Regions from separate parts of the Halalkalibacterium halodurans genome, predicted to be linked through region 1. Evidence: riboswitches for the same ligand, from Rfam matches in the RefSeq annotation. Region 1 holds a riboswitch; each other region holds the start of a gene.

The links. Region 1 has a riboswitch for cobalamin ahead of metE (5-methyltetrahydropteroyltriglutamate--homocysteine S-methyltransferase). Riboswitches for the same ligand answer to the same signal wherever they lie in the genome.
Region 2: another riboswitch for cobalamin. It lies ahead of FED51_RS08600 (ABC transporter substrate-binding protein); the one in region 1 lies ahead of metE (5-methyltetrahydropteroyltriglutamate--homocysteine S-methyltransferase).
Region 3: another riboswitch for cobalamin. It lies ahead of cobT (nicotinate-nucleotide--dimethylbenzimidazole phosphoribosyltransferase); the one in region 1 lies ahead of metE (5-methyltetrahydropteroyltriglutamate--homocysteine S-methyltransferase).

Annotation. Positions count from the first base shown of each region.
Region 1 covers NZ_CP040441.1:501,247-509,371, forward strand. Annotated here, with positions in the region: gene FED51_RS02505 (aminotransferase-like domain-containing protein) at 1-1,305, shown strand, start outside; gene FED51_RS02510 (GNAT family N-acetyltransferase) at 1,330-1,818, shown strand; gene FED51_RS02515 (hypothetical protein) at 1,872-2,051, opposite strand; gene metE (5-methyltetrahydropteroyltriglutamate--homocysteine S-methyltransferase) at 2,074-4,344, opposite strand; cobalamin riboswitch at 4,486-4,683, opposite strand; gene FED51_RS02525 (phosphate/phosphite/phosphonate ABC transporter substrate-binding protein) at 5,035-5,988, shown strand; gene phnC (phosphonate ABC transporter ATP-binding protein) at 6,247-7,020, shown strand; gene phnE (phosphonate ABC transporter, permease protein PhnE) at 7,020-7,811, shown strand; gene phnE (phosphonate ABC transporter, permease protein PhnE) at 7,808-8,125, shown strand, end outside.
Region 2 covers NZ_CP040441.1:1,735,201-1,743,325, reverse strand. Annotated here, with positions in the region: gene FED51_RS08610 (heme ABC transporter ATP-binding protein) at 1-1,411, opposite strand, end outside; gene FED51_RS08605 (FecCD family ABC transporter permease) at 1,425-2,486, opposite strand; gene FED51_RS08600 (ABC transporter substrate-binding protein) at 2,449-3,432, opposite strand; cobalamin riboswitch at 3,660-3,841, opposite strand; gene FED51_RS08595 (DUF4349 domain-containing protein) at 3,906-4,853, opposite strand; gene FED51_RS08590 (GNAT family N-acetyltransferase) at 4,958-5,434, shown strand; gene FED51_RS08585 (GNAT family N-acetyltransferase) at 5,431-5,862, shown strand; gene FED51_RS08580 (ATP-binding protein) at 5,947-7,731, opposite strand; gene FED51_RS08575 (response regulator transcription factor) at 7,731-8,125, opposite strand, start outside.
Region 3 covers NZ_CP040441.1:312,484-320,608, forward strand. Annotated here, with positions in the region: gene FED51_RS01655 (hypothetical protein) at 24-212, opposite strand; gene FED51_RS01660 (lactococcin 972 family bacteriocin) at 395-760, shown strand; gene FED51_RS01665 (bacteriocin-associated integral membrane family protein) at 848-3,073, shown strand; gene FED51_RS01670 (ABC transporter ATP-binding protein) at 3,077-3,718, shown strand; gene FED51_RS01675 (VOC family protein) at 3,862-4,242, opposite strand; gene FED51_RS01680 (PhzF family phenazine biosynthesis protein) at 4,341-5,138, opposite strand; cobalamin riboswitch at 5,370-5,539, shown strand; gene cobT (nicotinate-nucleotide--dimethylbenzimidazole phosphoribosyltransferase) at 5,624-6,697, shown strand; gene FED51_RS01690 (ABC transporter ATP-binding protein) at 7,056-7,835, shown strand; gene FED51_RS01695 (ABC transporter permease) at 7,825-8,125, shown strand, end outside.

The sequences.
Region 1 (8,125 bases):
GGTGTTAATCGAAGCACGATTGTCCAAGTGTATGAAGAATTAATGGCAGATGGCTTAGTCGAAAGTGTTCAGGGGAAAGGAACAAAAGTTGTCAACAACACGTGGAACGTCATTGCGGCTACGTCTCCAGATTGGCAGCAATACGTATCAGGTGGGGTGTTTCAGCCGAATAAAACGTATGTACAAAAGATCAACGAAGCGGAGTTTTCCGAGGAAGTCGTACGCCTTGGGACAGGAGAGCTAGCAAAAGGGTTACTTCCTGTTAAGCAAACAGAAGAAGTGCTTGCTTCCCTCTCTCTTGAAGCAAGCCATTTAAGCTATGAAGAGGCGAAGGGTTCGCTTGCTTTACGAGAAGCGGTTTGCGAATTTGTCTCAAAATATGGGATTCACGTATCTCCGTCAAGCGTCTTAATTGTTTCGGGAGCACTCCAAGCTCTATCCCTTATGACGAATGGACTGTTTCAGGCAGGGGCACGTGTGGCTGTCGAGTCCCCGTCCTATTTAATGTCGTTACGTATACTTACGTCAGCGAACATACGTGGGGTCCAGGTGCCGTTAGCGGACGTGCAACACAAGCCGAACGTTTTACGACAATACAAAAGGCAACAAGATGTGCAAATGTTTTATACGATTCCTACGTTCCACAATCCAACGAATGTAACGTACAGCACCGCTGTTCGAAAGGAGCTACTACATGTTTGCCAAGCGATTCAACTGCCAATCATTGAAGACGATGTATACCGGGAGCTTTGGTTCGATGCGGCTCCACCACCTCCGTTAAAATCACTCGATCAAACAGGGAATGTTCTCTATCTCGGGAGCATGTCAAAAATCATCAGCCCTGGTCTTCGAGTCGGCTGGGTCATCGGTCCAGAGCCGGTTATCCACCGTTTGGCAGACATGAAAATGCAGACCGATTATGGGGCGAGCTCCATTTCCCAAGCGATCGCACAGAGATGGTTAACGAATAATGATTGGTTTACGAGTCATGCCCAGTTTGTGCGAGACAAGCTGAAAAATCAGCGAAACGCGATGCTTCAATTGTTGCAGGAGCATATGGGGGAGCTAGCGGAATGGAATCGGCCCTCCGGTTCGTTTTACATTTGGTGCAAATTAAAACACCCGGTTGATATGAACCGTGTCTTCCACCGCTGTTTAAAAGATAACGTCTTAATTCATCCAGGTACGATTTATGAAGGCTTGAAGCATTCTTATATTCGTCTTTCCTATTCATACGAAACAGGGGAAAGGCTCGAATACGGCATAAAAGCGTTAGCTCGTGTGATACATGAAATGTTAGCTTGAAGGGGGAGAAGCACAGTGGAAAGTATACGGATAATCGAAATGACAGACAACGATTGGCCTGAGGTAGAACGCATTTACAGAGAAGGGATAGAAACAGGGAATGCCACATTTGAAACGGAAGCCCCTTCGTGGGAGAAATGGGATGCCGGTCATGTGAAAAGCTGCCGTTTTGTGGCAAAGATTAAAGAAAAGGTCGTTGGCTGGGTAGCCTTGAGCCCAGTCTCCAGTCGCTGTGTTTATCAAGGAGTAGCCGAAGTCAGCGTTTATGTTGGCTCGACAGGAAGAGGAAAGGGAGTCGGGCGAAAGCTTCTGGCGTCCGTTGTAGAAGAAAGTGAAAAGCAAGGGTATTGGACGTTGCAGGCGTCTGTATTCCCTGAAAATGTGGCCAGTCTCAAGCTACACCGCCAGTTAGGATTCCGCGAAGTGGGGAAGCGGGAACGACTTGCAAAACGAGAGGGTGTGTGGCGGGACGTCATCTTGCTGGAGCGACGAAGCGAAAAGGTAGGATTGTAAAAAATAAAGGCGTTAGCCACCGCGGCTAACGCCTTTATTAGAGCAGCACTCGTCTAAGACAAGCGTAAATGAGCGTTCAGTGCTTCGTGCCATTTCTGCTTTGTCTGTTGATTCGTCCGTTCTAAATACTGGATTAACATCCATAATCCTTTATGGTCAAGGTTGTCGATGACCCTCTTCATGACGGCAGCATCCGTCGTATGCTCTAAGAAGTAGATGATTTCTTGTCTCATCCTTACCCCTTTCGTGAGAGGATTAAGCTTTCGTTTTTAGCTCTTCTCGTGCAGCTCGTGCGGCAGCTACCATGTTCTTAAGGGCGGCTACGGTTTCTTTTTCCGCGCGAGTCTTTAAGCCACAATCAGGGTTAACCCAGAAAAGGCTAGCTGGCAAGACCGTTAACGCGCGGCGGATGACATTTAGCATTTCTTCTTCTGAAGGAACGCGAGGGCTGTGAATATCGTAGACCCCTAACCCAATTCCCTTTTCATACGTCGTCTTTTCAAACGCGCTAATCATTTCTCCGTGGCTTCGTGATGTCTCGATGGAAATGACGTCTGCATCGAGATCATCGATGGCTTCGATCATTTCATGGAATTCGCTGTAGCACATATGAGTATGAATTTGCGTCGTTGCCTTCACATGGGCGCAGCTCGCACGGAAGGCGGACACGGCCCAGTCTAAGTACTCTTGCTGATCTTCAGCTTTTAATGGCAGACCTTCACGAATCGCCGGTTCGTCAATTTGAATCATTTCGATACCCGCTTCTTCTAATGCCGTCACTTCATGGGTGAGGGCCTCCGCGATTTGATGTGCAATCACAGTTAACGGTAAGTCATCACGAACGAACGACCAGTTTAAAATCGTGACAGGGCCTGTGAGCATGCCTTTCACCGGTTTGTCCGTTAACGATTGGGCATACACGGTTTCTGCTACCGTCATTGGTTCGGTGAAGCTCACATTTCCATAAATGATTGGCGGCTTGACGCAGCGGGAGCCATATGATTGCACCCAACCGTTGGCTGTGAATGCAAAGCCATCTAACTTCTCACCGAAAAATTCAACCATGTCGTTGCGCTCAAATTCTCCGTGAACGAGTACATCGAGGCCAAGCTCTTCTTGAATATTGATCCACTTTTCAATGTAGGACTTCATCGTCCGCTCATACTCGACTGTCGATAGCTCCCCTTTTCGCCATAACGATCTTGTGCGACGCACATCTTTTGTTTGCGGGAAGCTTCCGATCGTTGTCGTTGGAAGAAGAGGAAGCTGCCATTTTTCTTCTTGAACCGGACGGCGCTCGTTAAAGGATTGTGGGCGCTTTTTGTTTTCAAGGTTATGAGATGTTGCTGCTCCAGAGCGCCAGCCTGATTTTTCGAGAGCGGCTAAAGCGTCGTCATTGGCCTCAAGCGCTTCTTTCACCTCAGCTTCATTTCCTGCGGCTAGCTGTTTTAATGTGTGAAGCTCGGTTAGTTTTTCATTAGCAAATGCAAGCACACCTAGCAACGTTGGGTCGAGTTTTTCCTCACGCTTGGTTGTAACCGGTACGTGGAGAAGGCTGCATGATGGTTGCAATACAAGACGATCTTTCGCTACATGCTGTTCTAATTGATGAACAAGCTCATGGCGCTCGCGTAAGTTGCTAATCCAAATGTTGCGTCCATCAATGATTCCGGCAGCAAGCACCTTATCTTCAGGGAATCCGAACGTACGGAGAGCTTCAAGGTTTTTTGCCCCACCATGAACAAAGTCTAGACCAATGCCCTTCACTGGAAGAGAGACGACCTCTTCGTAAAAAGTCACCGCGTCAAAATACGTTTGTAGGAAGAGTGGTGCATCGGCGATCGCTTCGTTTATTTGCTCGTAAATACGTGTAACAAGCGCCATTTCTCGTGCTGAAATGGAGGTAACAAGGGATGGCTCATCCACTTGAATGGAACGAGCACCTGCATCGACGAGCTCCTGGATGACCTGGATGTAAAGCGGTAGCAATGATTGAATCGTCTCTTGAAGCTTATCCTCTTCATAGCCTTTGGCTAGCTTTACAAATGAGTATGGACCTAGAATGACAGGCTTTCCATCAATGCCTAATTCATTTTTTGCTTCTAAATAGGCCTCAAGTGGAGCGTTTTTCGTTAAGCGTGGTGCAGCATCATGTAGCTCAGGAACGATGTAATGGTAGTTTGTGTTGTACCACTTCGTCATTTCACACGCCTGGGCGTTTTTGCTTCCTCGTGCCATAGCAAAGTAAGTAGAGAGTGTCGGCGTATCACCTTGTTGTAAGAATCGTTTTGGAATAATTCCGAACATTACGGCCATATCGAGCACATGGTCATAAAGGGTAAAGTCACCAACAGGAATGAGATCAACCTCTTGTTCTTGTTGCACGCGTAAATGATTGAGGCGAAGCTCTTTCATTGTGGCGAGCAATTGTTCTTCAGTGGTGTCATTTGCCCAGAACGATTCAAGTGCTTTTTTCCATTCGCGGTTTTCGCCAATACGTGGGTATCCTAGATTGCTAGTCAACATGTAAAATTCCTCCTTGAAGTGATAGAGTAAAAAGGTAAAATAAAAAGGATATTTTTACCAATATGGGAGAGTGGTAAAAATATCCTTCGTTGGATGCAACGAAACATGTTTGAAACACCTCCCTATCTCCCGTAGGTAAAAGCAGTGCTGTTAGAACAGGCAGGTCTCCTGGCTCTAGCGTCAACATTGCAACAGTCTTCCCAACCAATGAACGGTCAGTGACAATATCGTTACAACTCAGCTATGACAGTGGCGGGACCGCTCCGGATTTGCACCGGATTCCCTTTTAAACATTAAGTCTATCATGTGACTTAACGTACCTGTTCCCAAACGATGAAATTTTAATCCACTTTAACGGAGGAAAGCCGATTTGTCAAGTAGGAAATAAGCGAAAACCTAATCAGTTTCTTTCCTCCTAACCCCTTTATATCAAGCTCTAATCCAATAAATCATAGTATTCTACTCTGTTTTTGCTATTTTAATGTAATATATTTTTTTGCGAGTGGCATCGTTCAGAGCAGTAAATCGAGAGTTGAAACATTAATCAATTGTATACAAAACCCTTACATAATTTACATTTTTAAAAAATAACTGTTACTTCTTGCGTGGTACACTTTTCATGAAAAGGCTGAATGAACAGTACATATCTGGTCTTTCTAAAAAATCTATTTCATATGGAGGACGTACATCATGGGATTAAAAAAAGCAGGGGCATCTTTATTGCTAGCCACCTCATTATTTTTAACTGCATGTGGCTCAAGTGCCACGGACAGTGAAGTGAGCGAAGGGGACGCGGTTGGCGGTACAGATAGTGAAGCCTATGTACCTGAATCGTTAATGGTTCAGTTCGTTCCATCGCAAAATGCTGAAACGTTAGAGGCTAGAGCCAAGCCGCTTGAGAATCTGTTATCAGATGAATTAGGAATTGATGTGGAAGTTAGTGTATCAACTAATTATAATACGGTCGTTGAAGCGATGGCTTCTGGTCAGGTTGATGTCGGTTTCCTGCCGCCAAACGCTTATGTACAAGCTCACGATGAGTACGGTGCAGCAGAGGTTATCTTGCAATCGCAACGGTTTGGAGTGAACGAGGATGGTTCACCAACAGATGAGCTAGTCGATTACTATTTGTCGATGTTTATTGCCCGTGCCGACTCTGATATTGAATCGATTGCAGATATTAAAGGGAAAACGGTCGCCTTCCAGGACTACACATCATCAGCGGGATACGTTTGGCCTGCCGCGATTTTGTTAGACGAAGGGATCGATCCTTTAACAGATGTGAATCCGCTCATTCTCCAAGGTCATGATGCAGGAGTTACTGCTGTCTTAAACGGTGAGGCAGATGTTGCTGCGATTTTCCAAGATGCGCGTAATGTTGTTGCGGGTGATTTTCCGACTGTTTTTGAAGATACAAAGGTGATTTCGTTCACAGAGCCGATTCCAAATGACACGATTTCTGTCCGATCCGATATGGACGATGAGTGGAAAAAGAAGATCCAGCAAGCTTTTATTAAAATTGGTCAATCTGAAGAAGGTCTAGAGATTATTCGTGATATCTATACGCATGAAGGTTATACCGAATCAGAAGATGCTACCTTTGATATCGTTCGTGACTATGCGGAGCGTGTTCAAGGCGAATAAAGGCTACTGAATCTCTGATTTTCACTTCATTACTTTTCTCTATTAGTCTATTAATAGGTCGTATCTCTAGGGGCTCACGATCTTGAGGTTGTCCAAAAGGGGGGAGAGCTCCCTTTTGAACAACTTTTTTTCCTCTTTAAGGACTTTGCTTCTGTAAAAGATGAAGGATAAGAAAAAATTGCACCCGCCATTTACGGCTTGGGTGAACCAAGCTTTCTCATTTTACGACTTAACTACTTATTAGAAAGTTGGATTTCTATGATTGAACTGAAGAATGTCTCAAAAGTGTATCCGAATGGAGTAATAGGGTTAGACAATATTAATTTAACGATTGAAAAAGGGGAATTTGTCGCGATTGTCGGTTTATCTGGAGCGGGTAAATCGACCTTATTGCGTGCCATGAATCGTTTGATCGATATATCCGATGGTGACATTATGATTAATCGTCGATCGATCACTTCAGCAAGTGGAAAAGAGCTACGTATGATGCGAAGAGATATTGGAATGATCTTTCAAAATTTTAATCTTGTGAAACGCTCCACTGTCTTACGTAACGTCCTTTCTGGTCGGGTGGCTCATAATCACACGTTTCGTACGCTTTTCAATCTATTTCCTCAAAAAGATGTAGATCTCGCCCTTCAATCACTTGAAAGAGTTAATATTTTAGAAAAAGCCTATACCCGTTCTAGTCAATTATCAGGCGGTCAACAGCAGCGTGTCTCGATCGCTCGTGCCCTTGCGCAAGAGGCAAAAATGATATTGGCTGATGAACCGACGGCATCGCTAGATCCGGTCACGACGAAACAAGTGATGGATGATTTAAAAAAAATTAATACAGAGGATCAGGTGACAGTTGTCATTAACTTGCATTTTGTTGACTTAGCAAGAGAGTATGCCACAAGAATTATTGGCTTACGGGACGGAAAGGTCGTTTTTGATGGTCCAGCGCAAAGAGCAACAGACGAGGTGTTTAAAGATATTTACGGTAGACCACTTAAAGAGGATGAATTGTTAGGAAAGGAAGTCGGGTGATGGAAACGAAACTGAATGATCGGGTGCCAATAAAGCCTTCACGACATTCCTTTTACCTTTTTCTCGTGATTCTATTTATCGTTGTTTTTGCAAGTGCTATTTACATTGAAGCTGACCCTTATGTCATTGTTCAAAATGGTTCCAATATGTTTGACCTCATATCACGCATGTTTCCGCCGGACTGGTCTTATATCGTCACAACGACACCGGCAATGCTCGATACGATTCGAATGGCTTTACTTGGGACAACGATGGGAACACTTCTCTCCATCCCCGTCATGTTCCTGTGCGCAAGGAACATGTATCACGTACGGTGGCTTGTTGAAGCGTCGCGTATTGGGTTAAATGTGTTACGGACGATTCCTGACTTACTGCTTGCGGCTATTTTTGCGGCGATTCTTGGATATTCATCCCTTGCAGGCATTGTGGCTCTGTCTGTTTTTTCTGTTGGAATCATTGCGAAGTTGTCATTCGAAGCGATTGAAAACATTGATGACGGCCCGCTAGAGTCTATGACGGCCGTTGGGGCAAACAAATTACAATGGATAGCGTTTGGGGTCGTACCGCAAATCATGCCCCACTTTGTGTCCTATGTTCTTTACACGTTTGAGATTAATATCCGAGCGGCCGCGATTCTCGGATTAGTTGGAGCGGGTGGAATCGGGCTATTCTATAACCGAGCGCTCAGTTCCTTTAACTATGACCAAGTGCTGGCGCTTATTCTTTATACGTTGGTCGTTGTTATCCTCATTGATCTGATTAGCTTGAAGACAAGGGAGAAGTTACTATGAAACGGTCCGATTTGTTTAAAAAAGAACGGTTCTTGAGAAGAGCAAAATTTTCTTTGTTGTTTATTGTTCTACTCGCTTTATACGGATGGGCAATTGCGGGTATACAGTTTAACGGGATGCTTGATACGGCATGGCCCGTTACAAAAAGCATTGTACAAGGGTTTCTTACACCTGATACTAGTTATATCTATAATCCTGAGGGAGAAGATTTGCTTAGAGGTTTGCTTGAGACATTAGCTATCGCGATAGTAGGTATCTGTCTGTCTATCGTTCTCGCGATTCCGATTGGCCTTTGGGCCGCGAAAAATTTAAGT
Region 2 (8,125 bases), 1.2 Mb from region 1:
TTCCGATCGCTTGACCGAGCGGAGTGATTGTTCCCGCATAAGGGAAGTACGTCCCGGTCTGTGAACTTGCGATCATAACACTGTCAGTGGATGTACCCGTCGCAAGAGTCCCTGTTACAGGATCGAGAATCTCCTTCTCCGCAAGCGCTCTCCCTTTTGCTTCTGTAGCTGTCATCAGCGCTTGGACATAGGCGGCATCAGGCAGTGTTCCTTCAATGAACACCCACGTATTGATCGTTCCGACCGTTGCCTCATTTCGCTTGCGAAGATGAGCTTTGGCAGCATCCACTGCATTTGATATTCCGGCCGTCACAAACACTCGTACTTTAAACGATTCATAAGTCGCTTCGGTTATGGCAACATCTTCAAGAATAGCGGCCGTCATCATCCCTAACGCATCGGTTCCATCGACCCCTACATTTGATAAAAACGTTTGAAACTCCAGCTCCACATCATCACAATAATAGTCTTTTGATACATGCCTGTTCACAAACGTTTGATGCCATTTGAACCCTGCCCCTAATACAGCAGATGATAACGTTTTCCACCTTATGGAGCTTGTCACCTTAATTAGTTGCTCGGAGGTAAAAACCTCAAGCTCAGAAATAGGGGAGCTTGGTTTGCTTCTTATTGCCGCCGGCTCAAATGTGACGAGTGGCCTTGGAATCGTCGGGTGTTCGTTGCGGCGAATTTTCGTTTCGTAAACGTTGGCCAGCTGGTGTTCGGTCATCACTTGGCGTGGGCTATTAAGATCGACCATCCGTCCCTCATTAAGAAGCAATACGCGATCACAATAGAGGCTCGCCATATTCAAATCGTGCAAAATGGCCACAACAGTCAACTGGCGCGTTCGTGTCCAGTCTTTCAACGCATCGAGTAACTGCATTTGGTGCGAAATATCGAGATGATTGGTCGGCTCATCAAGCAAAAGGAGATCAGGCTCCTGGCAAAGGGCTCGGGCAAGCAAAGCTCGCTGGCGCTCACCTCCGCTCAACGTTTGTAACGGCTTATTGCGAAACTTCCACGTATCAGTTTGCTCCATCGCCTCACGGATGACTCGTTCATCTTCTTGCGATTCGGAGGCAAGCCAACCCTTTTGATGGGGATAACGCCCAAGAGCGACCACCTCTTTTACTTTATAAGCAAAGGCGGTGTCGGCTGTCTGGGGCAGCACGGCCATTTTTTGTGCCAGCTCTTTTGAATGATAATCGGCAATGGCTTTTCCTTGTAGGGTGATCGTCCCTTCCGAAGGTGACAACAGGCCGCTCACAGCCTTCAACAATGTCGTTTTCCCACTCCCGTTCGGACCAAGAATACCGAAAATTTCACCTTTATGAACTTGGAACGAGAGTTGCTGAATAATCGGTGTCTTTTCATCATAGCCAACACTTACATTTTGTGCATCAAGCATATGGTCCAACTCCTTACGAGAGCAGTTTTTTTCGCTGTCTGATAAGCAATAATCCGAAGACAGGTGCGCCGACGATCGCAGTGATCACACCAATGGGTAGTTCGGTCGGTGCAATGACTGTCCGTGCGAATAAATCCGTTAAGGTAAGAAACCCAGCACCGATCATCATTGATAAAGGTAATAAGTGGCGGTGGTCGGGTCCAGCTACTAATCGGGTGATATGAGGAATAACCAAGCCGACAAAGCCGATTGTGCCTGAGACAGCAACAGCTGATCCCGTTAAAATAGAAGCCGAGATCAGGATCATATATTTACGCCTTTTGACGTTTACCCCTAAATGTTTGGCTGTTTCCTCTCCAAAGGCAAGGGCGTTTAGTTCCTTGCGATTAACCATTAACAAAAGGGCCCCAAAACAAAAACAAGGGACGAGCAATTTTACATAGTCCCAGCCCCGCATCGACACACTGCCTAAGAGCCAACCGATAATTTGTCGCAATTCCTCTCCTGTCAACGCAATCATGAGCGAAATGAGTGCCCCTAAAAACGAGCTAAATATGATTCCAGCTAAAATAATCGTCTCTGTTGACATGGAGCGCTGAACGAGCCTTGCAAACATAATCACGAGGAACAAGGTGGAAAATCCTGTAATGATCGCAACGACCGGTAGCGTAAAAAAGCCGAGAATCGGCAATTGAACGGCAAAAAACAGGACAAAGACGGCTCCTAGTGCTGAGCCTGACGAAACGCCGAGTGTATACGGATCAGCTAATGGATTTTTTAACAACCCTTGAAAAGCCGCCCCTGCAAGTGCGAGGCTCGCGCCGACAAAAGCAGCGAGCAATACACGCGGTAAGCGAATGTCGACTACAATGCTCACCATTGTTTGGTCGACTCCACTGTCTACAGGCAAATGAAAGACGTATTGTCCAATAATCGCCAAAATGGTGAAAAAGGGAAGCTCCACACTTCCCTTTCCGATGCTAATGATGATGGCGACGAACAAAAAGATTGCGCTCGCTCCATACACGAAAAGCAAATTATTCCGCAAAAACGTCTGGATAAATGAGTTCCGCAAGCTTCTCTGCCCCTTGTACAAGTCGTGGTCCTGAGCGAGTCACTTCGTCTGAATGAACATCGTACACTCGCTCGTTCTCTACTGCAGGCACGCTCTGCCAGCCGTCACGCGCCATCACTTGTTTCTCTGGATCTTCAACGTAATAGCCATATGTTGTTATGATCACATCCGGTTGGAAGGCAACCGCCTCTTCCTCTGAGAACTGAACCCAACCTTCCACATCTCCCGCGGCATTGTCCGCGTTGATCAATGTGAGCATTTCATCTAAGAAGGTCCCTTTCCCTGTTGTATAGATTTCAGGCTCAGGAGAAACTTCAACCCAAACGTTTGCACGCTCTTCGTCTGTGATCGCCTCAGCCTTTTCAGCTAGTGCAGCAAAGCCTTCCTTCATGTCGCTAATGACGGTAGCTGCTTGCTCATCAGCACCTGTTGCTTCACCAATCATCGCTATCGAGTCGTACACTTCATCAATGCTAGACGCATCATGAACGACAACGACCGTAACTCCCGCTTCCCGAAGTTGGTTTAAACCGCCTTCGGATGAATGGGCACCTGATCCGTGGCTAAGGACAAGATCGGGCTCGAGTGCTAGCACTTGTTCTACGTCGAACTCCATACCGCCGACGCTCTGAATATCCTCAACTTCTTCCGGATAGTTGTCAAAATCAGTGCGGCCGACAACGGTGTCCCCTTTATCGATCGCAAATAATGTTTCGGTAATGCTCGGAATTAACGAGACGACTCGTTCTGGCTCTTCTTCAATCGTTACTTCATTTCCTAATGAATCTGTAATCGTCCGTGGGAATTCCCCACCCGCTTCTTCCTCTACTACATCTGTTCCTTGGTCATCCGCTGGAGCTTCAGGCTCGTCCGTGGTTGTGCCACACGCCACTAGACCTAGCGTCAAGAGCAAGGCCAGAAGCCATAACCGTACATTCGACTTCATCTACTGATCCCCTCTTTTCTCTATCGTACTAATCAATGGCGCTCGTCGCTGAAGGTGGTGGGCCACTAGCATAGAAAACTTGGCTTGTCGCCTAACCTTAATGGAAGTTAAACTTTCGTAAGTGAAAAAGAAAAACACTCCCTTCAGAGTGTTTTTGCAAAACCAGTCTAGATCCCATGCTATCTCCATGAAATCAAATGAACTGCTTCACCTTTTCCTCGAAGGCTACACACTCAAACTGAAAGGCAGGTCTCCTGACTTATGTTCATCGAGTACTTGCCCCCCTTCCCGTCGCTAGACAGTGGATCTTGCAAGCCTCTCCCATTTACAGTGGCGGGACCGTGTCGGATTTTCACCGACTTCCCTTTTCACGCTCAAACATTGAACGACCCTTCAGCGCGATATACGATTCATTGATAAGTCGTCTTTATTATACAAAAAATAACGCAAAAGAACAGCGTTTTTGCAAAAATCTACTCTTCCTGAACAGGCGGTGTAGACATTTTTTTCTTTCGGCGAACGAGAATGATCATGACAACTGCAATGACGATCAGTGGAAATAAAATCGGCGAAAACCCAATTAGCAAAACGACAAGCCCAGAGAAAAAGGCGATGATTCCATTTGTCGTATCCATAAATAGTTTCTTTGCGTTTGCCCACGTGTTTAACGTGTTTTGTCCTTGTAAGCTTCCTACCTCGATCCCACGATCTCTTATGGAAATGGTCATGGAAGCATATCGGACACGATCCTCTAAATAGTTCATCCGACCGACGAGCTGTTCAATCTCCTCCTGAACTTTCCCAAGATCATTGGAAACTTTTAATAAGTTTTCCGTTGAATCGGCTTCTTCCAAAAACGTGATTAATCGTTCTTCCATCACTCGCTTTGACTTAAGCCTCGCTTCTAAATCAACATATTCCTCCGTCACATCACTACCGCTTAATTGTTGATAATGAATGGAAAGACTCGTTTCTTTCACTTCTTGAACAAAATCATCTAACCGCTCTTGTGGGACTCGCGCCACAAGATAACCAGACGTATGACCGTCTTCATGTTCATTTTTAGACGATTCCACAATAAATCCACCGAGAGATTGAGCAGTCGACGTAAGCTGCTGCTCTGCCTCATCATACGACTCTACCTCTACCTCCATGTCTCCAGTGTAAATGATCATTCGTTCCATTCCCTCTGGAACAGCACTTCCTCTTTCCTCCGTCTCAATTTCCGTATCTAATTCTACCTTTTCAAGTGCAGCTTCTTCCTCCATTCCTTCCTCTGAGACCGAATAATCGGTAGCTACATTCATATCGGCACCCTCCATATTCCCCGCATCAAACATTTCCATTTGCTCCGTATTGCTGCAACCTACGATGAATAATAGAAGCATAACACCGATGAGGCTCCCTACAATTTTTTTCATTTTCGTCATGACCCCCTCTTTTTATTGTGAAACGAATCATTCAGGAAAAGGGTTCCATCCTTTTTACAAACATGTTACATTGAATGAAAAAAGGAGAGAGAGTCATGACCATCGTGCACGCTGAAAAGAAAGATGCAAAAGAGATTCATTCCGTGCTTCATCAAGCGTTTGACGAATATCGTTACGCCACCCCACCGACCACTGCCTTACGAGAAGCGGTGTCCGATATCGAACAGGAATTAACATCAGGCACCCAAGTCCTCCTTTATAAGCATAACGATAAATGTGTAGGGATGGTAAAGTTTGTGGTTCATGATAAACAGCTTTATTTCTTCCGACTTTCCGTTATACCAGAAGCCCGAAACCAAGGAATTGCCCGCCGGCTCATAGACCATCTCATGACACTTGCGAAGGAACAAAAGTGTGCAACGGTTGTTTGTAAAGTGAGAGCGGACATGGCGCAAAATGTGGCTTTCTACGATTCGTTAGGCTTTGCGAACACAAAGGAAGAAATGATGGAAAGATCGGATGGTGCAAGACTTAACGTAATCACGATGGAGTATAAACTAGGAGGGAGATGAGAAGCTTGATTCGATCATTAATAGTCGAACAAGAATGGCTTGAGGCTTTCCCCCTCATCCGTCAGCTTCGTCCTCATTTAACCGAAGCTAGTTACTTAGAACTTGTCCATGAAGCGACAAAAAACGAAGGCTATCGAATGTTTGCCTTGGAGGTGGAAGACACCCTCTGTGCTGTCATTGGCTTTATGCCACAAACAACGCTTTATAACGGAAAAAGCATTTGGGTAACTGACCTTGTCACAGATGAACACCATCGATCAAACGGATACGGGCTCATGTTACTGGCTCATGTGGAAGCATGGGCCAAAACAAAAGGATACGAAGCCATTTCCCTGTCATCCAATGTTAGCCGAACCGAGGCCCATCGGTTTTATATGGAAAAAGGCGCTTACGATAAAGTGAGCTATGTTTTCAAAAAACGATTATAGGGGGAAAAAGAAGCTGACCTACGCATGAGAGAGGCGTTTGTCAGCTTCAATGTTTCTTATGGAACAAGATTATTCCTGTCGATTCTACAAAATGGTACGAGCATTCGGGAAAAAGGCTGTAAAGGTTGTCCCTTCTTGTTGTTTGCTGTGGACACTAATTTCTCCACTATGGGCATCAACAATATTTTTGACAATGGCAAGTCCAAGCCCAGTCCCACTTCTTCCTCTCGTCCGTGCTTTGTCCGCCTTATAAAACCGCTCGAATACGTACGGTAAATCTTCTTCCGGTATTCCTGTTCCTGTATCCGTTACGTCAATTTTCATACCGTTTTCCATCACATGACACGCGAGTTGCACCGTACCGCCTGGGTCGGTATGCCGTATCGCGTTAGATAGAAGATTGGTGAGAACTTGTTCGAGCCTGTCTGGGTCGACCTGAATCCGTTTCCCTTCATCCCCTCGATAGATGAAATCAAGGGTTAGTTGTTGTTCTTTCGCGAGTCCTTGGAACTTTCTTGTGATCCGTTCACAGAACGTTTTCACTTCAATCTCTTCATAATTTAAATCGATGTGGCCTGCTTCCATTCTTGCCAAATCGAGCAATTCATTAACAAGGCGCCCCATGCGTAGCGATTCATCGTAAATGATTTTCGCTAACTCTTTTTTTTCTTGATCCGTCCCGGCGATGTCATCAATGATTGCTTCACTATAGCCTTGAAGCATGGAAATCGGTGTTCGCAGCTCATGGGATACATTGGCGATAAAATCCTTTCGCAGCTTATCATGACGACGCTCCTCTGTCATGTCGCGAATAACGGCCACCGCTCCACGGACGTAAGAGTTATCGTAGAGAGGCGTCATAAGAATCGCCCAACTTCGCCCTTGAACATCTAATTCCGTCATCTGCTCCGATTCCAAGGCAACCACTTGCTGATAAAGTTGATGGATCGCTTGTGGCAGCTCATTTTTCTCAGAAGGAACTAATCCTTGTTCGTAATGCCATGCTTGAATAAATCGCTCAGCCGGAGGATTGGTTACCATCACCTTCCCACGCTTGTCAAGGGTAATCACACCGTCGGCCATGCTGCTCAAAATTCGGGAGAGCTGCTCTTTTTCCTGATTCAACTCCGTCACATTTCGATTCAACTCCCGCCGCATTCGGTTAAAAGCGATCGCGAGTTGACCAATTTCATCATGGGTTAAAATTGGAACCTTCGTATTGAATTTCCCTTGGGCAACTTCCAATGCCACTTGTCTCATCTTTCGAAGTGGCGAGGTAATTCGACTAGATAGGAAAAAAGCAAATACCGTTGTAAGCACGATGGCAATTCCCGCGGAGAAATAGACAATCCGTTTCGTTTCCGCTGACGTTTCTTCAATCGTGGCAAGTGGTTGATATAAAAACACAGCATCATTACCATCGTCCAAATGTAGGGGGATGCCGACGATCATCATTCCAGTATCAGAATCACCGCGGTAAAATTCGGAAAAATCATCTTCGGTCACGACCGCCCGCTCCCCTTGAAAAACTTGTGCCAACATCGGATGCTCGACAAAGACTTCGAGGGGCAAATTCACAAGACCTGCTTCCCCAGTGCTCCAGTAATTCGCTCTGTCTTCGATGATCACCACTTTTTTTTCAAACGCATTGGCATATTCAGTAATTGTCATTCGAGCAGTTACCCGATCATCGTATTCTTCGTAAATCGTGGCGATCATGTTCGCATGGTTAAGGAGCTGAGACTCAGCTTCATTCACATGAAAACGCTCAAAAAACTGAAGCAGCATGACCATCAACACTGTTAGAACGAAGGACACGAGCAAAATAATCGTAAACCATAACTTTCCGACGACGCTGCGCCAAAGCATTACTCTTTCACGACCTCAAATTTGTAGCCCACTCCCCAAACAGTCGAAATCATACTGGCCGCCTGTGGGGACACTCGGTTTAATTTCTCACGCAGTCGTTTAATATGCGTATCGACGGTGCGCAAATCCCCAAAGAAGTCATAGTTCCATACATCTTTCAATAGCTGCTCCCTTGAAAAGACTTTATCTGGTGACTGGGCTAAATAATAGAGAAGCTCGTATTCTTTCGGTGTTAAATTAATTTCTTGATCAGCCACCGTTACCCGGTGCGCATCATTGTCGATAGATAAATGCGGAAAAACGAGCACATCTTTCGCTTGCGTATCCGTCTGTAAAAACTTCGTTGAAGACGAGCGACGCAATAACGCTTTTACACGTAGGACCACCTCACGCG
Region 3 (8,125 bases), 190 kb from region 1:
TTCAATCTACCTTAAACCAAAGATTATTCCTCTTCGTCATCTGTTTCTTCCACAACGTCTTCAAATTCTTCTTGGTCTTGCTCCAATTCGTCTTCTGTTACTTCTTCCACTTCTGCATTTTGGTCAACGCTTTCCGTTTCATTTTCATCTGCATTGCATGCTACCAAGACAAAAATGCTAGCAAGCACTAACGTCAATCCCATTTTTCGCATCTAAGACACTCCTTCATAAAGCTAAGTTTTATTCTACTCTAAACAATTGCACATGTAGTTGTCAATGTGTTCCAATAAAAAACCGATATTCTACAAATTATTCTATTAATTTACTAAAAAGGCATTGACAAATTTTTCAACAATTTATAGAATTAATTTGCACCCAAAAATCGGAAAATTAAATGAAAAAGATTTTCTTTTCAGTAGCTGCAGCCACATTTCTAGCACTTGCTTCCCAACAAGTATTGGCCGCTGAACCAGAAACGGTTTCAGAACAAGAGGGCGTATCAAATGCCGATGTGACGCCATTTGAAACAGTCGATGCCCAGAGCACGGTTTGGATCTGGTCAAGAGGCATTACCAATGTTACAGACACTCGAAAAACGGCTTATTCTAATTACTATCATCGTGACAGGCCGCACCGTTCTGCTGCACAGTTAGGGAATGATCGAGCCGTCTCGCCGCTAGGCGGTCCGGGAGCAACTACCTATGCTAGCATCCGCGGCAACAAAAACTTACCAGCAACGTTCTATCGTTTTACGTACTAAACATGCCGCTTCGTCCAGTATCTACTGGGCGAAGCGCTTCATTTCCACGATACATATAACAGGAATGATTACGAAGGGGTTTATTTCATGAAGCGTCTTTTTCTCGTTTTTTTGGCTGCTTCTTTTCTGTTTTCGGCTTATGTTTCGTATTTACTGGAGACAGACAAAGAAGTGCACGCATGGTCGGCAGCAGCGTATGCTGATTTTGCTGTTACGATTCCACGAATCGATTTGTTAGGGCCTGATATTGTGTTGTCTGTGTTAGAGGAAGCAGCTACCCATCATCAGGTAAATTTGTTGCGTGATGTCCAACTCCTTGGGGAAGGCGACAAGATTGCCTTGACGACGTTTGCCTTGCTGACAGAAAAAAGCCCCTTTCTAGAGGCGATTCCACTTCGACACGGCTCTCGTTTAACGAGTGAAGATACCCGTGATGGTGACTTGATCTTGTCTTCTCGGCGAACGAAGGAAGACGTTGAGGAAATCAAAGGGACGATACAAACATTGAGCCAGACACATACACGAACGGTTAGGCCGTTGCACCAGTTTCCTAACTATGTCTCGCCCTATGCTACCTATCAAGTGGAACAAGCTGGTACTGTTACGAAAGAGCAGTTTTCCGCCACGCTTGCCGATTTATTCAACCATTACCTTGAAGACTATGTGGAAGAGCTTGAACCGTTAACAGTCGATGATTTTGCTGTTCAAACAGAGCCTAGTCATGTGAGCACAACATTTGATCCTACCTTTCCGAAAACGTTAGCATGGACGCTTTGGGGAATAACAGGGCTGATGCTCATGTTTTACATTATGCGAAACGGCAAAACAGTCGCGATTTATAGCATGCACGGTTTTTCGCTTTTTAAGATATGGCGACGATTGATCGGCAATGCCTGTGGAGGTTTTTTTGCTTTTTATTTGTTGTTCTTGCCCCTGTTGGCTTTTGCCTTGTTTGGCTGGCAACCTCGCTATCTCTTCGCTACAATGGTTACCGGATCATGGCCATTCCTGCTTCTGCTGGCGATATCCTTTTTGTTTGTGTTTTATAGCAGTCGTTCTTCCTTAATCGAGAGCATTAAAAACAACACGAAAACGAAGCTGTTTTTAATCGTAAGCCAAGTAGCCAAGGTGGTCGCCCTCGTTTCTGTCATTGTTTTTTTGCTACAAATCGCGGATCGCCTGACAATAATGGAAGAAGTGCGTAACTCGATGACCGATTGGGCGTTCGGTAAAGATTACGGCGAATTTTATCCCCATTCTATCGGTTACGACCAAGAAGAAATGAACCAGGAGAGTGGCTTATGGCAAACAGATATTTCCTTAACTAAGAGCTTGTATCCAGTGCTAAATGCTGTGGGCGCTCTCTATATAGATGCAGTACTTTATGAAGAAGAATGGTTGCGAATGGCTACGGAATATTCACAAGAACATATTCGTTCAATACGAGTGAACCCAAACTATTTACAAGCTTTTCCGCTAGTAGATGAGAATAATAAACGTATTGCCATTCAGGAAGAAGAAACCAATCGTGTGTTATTGGTTCCTGAGCAATATAAGGACCAGAAAGAAGATATTATTGCTTACTTTAAAGAAGATTATGCGTATTGGGCAACGATGCCCGAATATCAAGCAGAGTCTTATTCCCACTTGCAAGAGCAAACGTTTGACATCATTTGGCTCGCTTCGTCTCAAGAAGTGTTTAGCTTTAATCTCTATGTCTTCCCAAACGAAGGCAATCTAATTGTTGACCCTATCATACAAGTCCTTACGGAGAATAACAGCTATCCAATGGAACGAGATTTCTTTCGTGGCTCAGTCGGAAATGATCCGCTAAAAGTCAAACTGTTGGACCAAAATACAGCGAAAACCTATGAACACTATCTTCCGCTTTTGCGCGACTTGCAGCTTGATGACAATGCCAAACACTTGGTGACCGTTAATGAACAAGCACAAAAAGACATTACTGAGATCCAACGGGCACTAACACTTGATACGATCCTGTTTGTGCTTACGGCAACAATCGCCCTGTTTATGATTGTGCAATCAAGCCATTTGTTGTTCGCACAACACAAAAAACGCTTTCTATTGCGGCGCCTTTTCGGCCACAGTCTGTTTCGTGCTTACCGTAATGTCCTGTTTTGGACGTTGGCAACATGGGTCGTCATTTTAGGCATTGCCCTTTACCGCCATAGTGGGACCCAATACTTGGCGATCGTCGTACTTGTCCTTTTCTTGACGGAAGTGGTGGTCACGTCTGTTGTGTTAATGAGGCTCGAGCAGAAAAACAAAGTTAGCGTATTAAAGGGGGAATAACGAATGGCAGCTGCAATCGTAGAACTGACTGACATCAGCAAATCTTTTCATTCAGAAACGGTGCTCCGTGACTTCAACTTAACCATTGATCGTGGCGAAATGATCGCGATTACAGGGCCAAGCGGCTCAGGAAAGACAACGATTTTAAACATTATTGGTCTGTTAGAAAAAGAAGATCGCGGCACGGTGCGGCTTTTTGGCAAGAACAAGCCAGCATACCATTCCAAACAGGCATTGCAGTTCCGTAAAAGCAAAATCGCTTACTTGTTTCAAAACTTTGCTTTAATGGATGATGAAACGGTTTCGAAAAATCTCGACGTCCCGCTCGAACTTATAAAGGGATCACGTACATTCAAACAACAAAAGAAAAAGGAAGTGTTAGAAAAAGTCGGTCTCTTTAACAAACTAAATAAAAAAGTCCACTCGCTATCAGGAGGGGAACAACAACGTGTGGCTATTGCACGCCTCTTGTTACGGCCGTGCGACTTGTTGTTAGCTGATGAGCCAACAGGATCACTTGATATGGCTAACCGCAATGTCATTCTTGATTTGTTATGCCAATTGAACCAAGAAGGAATGACGATTGTGATCGTTACCCATGATCCTGAAGTTGCCGACCGATGCGATCGGGTAATCACCCTTTAAGGAAAAGTCACTACAGGGATTAACCATGCCTTTATGGCGTTCTCCTATAGAAATGCACGTTTTTATAGGAGAACGGTTAAGCCGGGAATATCAATGCAGCACGGTAATCAAGAACGATGCTCCATTAAAGGGCGCGATATTTTTTACACAGTCAATTCTAAGAAGTTGCCTTCAGGATCCTCTATCACACTCTCATAATAGCCGTCCCCAGTAACACGAGGACCATTAACAAGGCGGTAACCGTCATTGTGTAAGCGGCCTGTCATCTGATTGACGGCCTCCTTGCTCCCCAGAGAAATGGCAATATGAGCCCAACCCATCCGATCGTCCTGATCCGGCTTATCGATACCTGACTGACACATAATCTCTAAACGTGCACCCCCGTCAAACGTTAGAAAGTAAGATTCAAATTTCTTATCTTTATTATGATACTTTGAGTTTGCATGTCCATTAAAGTACTTAACATAAAATGTTTTCATAGCTTCTAAATCTTTGACCCAGATTGCTACATGCTCTATTTTCATCTCACTGTCACTCCTCTAATGTTGCACTATTTTTACCTTTTTTAAATTCTTGCGGATGATTAAATCATCTCATCATTCATGGATGAATAGGTTACGAGTTAAAGGAGGAGCTCACTTCTCAATACTGTGATGGCTTGCCCTAATAAGAAAACTCTATCATGTTGCAATTTGATTTTTAGGATGCCTCCTCTTTTAGAAGCCTGATAGGCAAGAAATTCGTTTTTGTTTAATTTTTCTTGCCAGTATGGACCTAGACAACAATGGGCTGACCCTGTAACAGGATCCTCGTTCACACCTACCGCTGGAAAGAAGCATCTTGAAATAAAATCGTATTCAGTTGATGTCGATTTGCTTGTTACAATGATTCCTCTAGTATCGATTTGTTCTAATAGTGAAAAATTAGGATTTAATTCTTTTAACCTTTGTTCAGAGTCTATTTCAATTAAATAATCAAATCGGTTTCGGCCAACATATAACGGTTGAATGCCTAATCCATCAATCAGTTCATTAGGATACACATTTTCCTGTTTTGGTTGTTCAGATGGGAAATCTAATTCGATCCATTCGCCGCGTTTACTAGCAGTAAGTATTCCGCTTTTAGTATAAAATGTAATGGGCTGTTCCGCGCTTATGTGATCCAGTTCCCATAAAATACGGGCACTTGCCAGAGTCGCATGTCCACACAAATCGACCTCTGTATTTGGTGTAAACCACCTCAATGAGTATCCATCTTGATAAGGGTGGAGGAAAGCAGTCTCGGATAAATTCATTTCCGAAGCAACATGCTGCATCCAAATATCATCTCGTGAAGTAGGAAGAACACAGACGGCTGCTGGATTCCCTTTAAAAGCTTGATTTGTAAAAGCGTCTACTACATAAATAGGGGTTGTCATCATCTAAATTCTCCCTCTTACGATTTTTAACCACTCTTTAAATTTTACCAAAAGATTAAACGAAGCGGAAAGGCTTTTCCTTCCAAGGTTGAGAATGATGTAAAATCGACAGAAGTTAATTAGCAAGATAAGTGAATAGAAGGTTTATTGAGTATTCCAGAACTGGGGACTATTTGCTAATGTGACGGATTGTTAACCGAATGATTTTATGATTTAATTGTAGTGTAGTAATACAGTTTAATAGGCTTCTTAGGTGCCTCATTTGTAGGAGAATAGGGAAGTTTTAAAACGACGCGGAGCCCGCCACTGTAGTCGAGGAGCTGCTACAATACCACTGGGAAACTGGGAAGGTGTAGCATGCGATGAATCGGAGCCAGGAGACCTGCCTAAGAAGATGCGCTGTCATTGATGAGGCATGGCATACCCTCAGCTTATTTAAGCTGGGGTTTTTTGTGTGGTCGGGAGTTACCATCAAAGGAGGAAGGATCATGCAAAAAGTAAAGGAAACGATTGGTTCAATCAATGGGTTGGACACAAAAGCACAGCAACAAATGGAACAACATTTAAACACTCTGACGAAACCTTTGGGGAGTTTAGGTTTATTAGAATCATTGGCGATTAAAATAGCGGGCATTACGGGTCACACCCAGCCTGAAATTGATCCTGCCACCGTAATCGTAATGGCGGCAGACCATGGCGTAGCCGCTGAAGGCGTTTCAGCTTATCCATCAGAAGTTACTCAGCAAATGGTTCATAATTTCATTACAGGTGGGGCAGCGATCAATGTGTTGTCACGTGTCTCAAATGCCTCGGTACAGGTTGTTGATATTGGTGTCAATGGCACGTTGCAGCTTCCGGGTTTAATCAACAAAAACGTACGCCATGGAACAAATAATATGGCGCAAGGCCCCTCCATGGAAAGAGAAGAAGCCATTGCTGCGATAGAGGTAGGGATCGATGTTGCACAGGCAGCTATACAGAATGGAGCTAAGTTGCTAGCGCTTGGGGAGATGGGAATCGGAAATACTACGGCAAGCAGTGCGATGCTCGCTGCACTCGAGCAGGTACCGGTGGAGCAAATCGTTGGTTTTGGGACAGGTCTAAGTCATGAAGGAAAAGAAAAAAAGGTCGCTGTGATCAAGCGGGCCATTGAAGTCAACCAGCCCAACGCAGCAGATCCGATTGACGTTTTAGCCAAAGTAGGGGGATTAGAAATAGCAGGTCTTGCAGGGATTGTACTAGGCGCAGCAGCATGGCGAATCCCTGTTTTAGTCGACGGTTTCATCACGGCTGTGGCTACCCTAACAGCGGTTCGAATCGCACCCCTATGTGTGCATTATTTGATTGCATCCCACCAATCAGTGGAGCCTGGTCATGTCTGTGTGAACAAACTTTTAGGCTTAACACCACTCGTCAATCTAAATCTTCGTCTTGGGGAAGGAAGCGGGACGGCCATTGCCCTTCCGATTGTAAGGTCAGCCATCCGAATTGCACGTGAAATGGCGACATTTGAGCAAGCTGGTGTGTCTGGTGCCATTGAGGATGTTGGCAAGGAGCAGTAGAAACAGTCATCGTTGGGATGGCTAGGCCGTATTCCTTCTTTACAGGTACCGACTCTCTCTAATCAACGTGGGGTGACGATTAATACATTAGAAGTTGTCACTTGAAGGGTCGTTTTAAAATCGAATGATTCGAGCAGATATGCTTAAAAGAATGGTCTCTTAGGACAGGATGTCTCTATGAGGCCGTTTTTTTATTGTAAGCTCTATAGCGTAAATCTTTAAGAATATTAGATCAACCCTTCCGTTTTCCTTACATTAGGTGTAAGTGTTTTTCGTCTGTCATACTGGTTAAAATGTGAATAGCTCCATCCGGTGGATGATGATTTCCGAAAATGATGATAGAAAAGGGGAGTTTCACATGGCCAGTCACGGAAAATTACTAGAGGTTCAAGACTTACAAAAAAACTACGGAAAGAAAAACAATCTAACAAAAGCGTTAAAGGGTGTTAATTTTGACATTCTCCCAGGAGAATTCTTAGGAATCATGGGTCCAAGTGGCTCTGGCAAAACGACATTATTAAACTGCATTGCTACGATTATTAAACCCACCTCGGGACGTGTTCTTTTACATGGAAAAAACATCAGTGCGTTTGATAGTAAGGATTTAGCGAAGTATCGTGGCAGTCGAATCGGGTATTTGTTTCAAGACTTTGAATTGCTGGATAATCTAACGGGACAAGAAAATATCCTATTACCATTAGCCATTCATGGAGTGGATTTTACAAAAGCGCGTGTGAAGTTAGATGAGCTGGCAAGTATTTTAGATATTGCAGATATTCTTCATAAATTCCCATCTCAGATGTCTGGTGGGCAAAAGCAGAGGGTCGCCGCCGCGCGTTGTTTGATTTCTGATCCAGATATCGTTCTGGCGGACGAACCGACAGGGGCATTGGACACACGCTCCGCAAGAACGTTAATGACGAAGTTGGAGAGTATTAATCGTAGTAGTGGAAGAACGATTTTAATGGTCAGCCATGACCCTAATGCAGCGAGCTTTTGCTCTAGAATCCTCTTTATTCAAGATGGTGTCATCTTTCACGAACTACGTCGCAAACAAGAAGAGTCTCGTGAGAAATTTTATGAAAGAATTTTAACGGTACTAGCTCAGCTTGGAGGAGGAAGCGCCAATGTTCTCTAAGCTGATCTATCGTCATGCGAAACGTAGCCGTAAGGAGAATTTAATCTATTTTGCAACCCTTATAACCGCAGTCGCCTCGTTTTATATTATTCTTTCCTTGGGGAAACAAGATATTATTTTATTCTTAAGGGAGTTTGAAAGTGATGCGATTGATAAACTGTTAGCCTTAATGCCCATTGTTTATCTATTTGCGTTATTTTTATTATTTTTCTTAATTTTATTTGCTAATCAGTACCAATTAAATCGAAGGAGTAAAGAGTTCGGGCTCTATCTCATGTTAGGAATGCGCA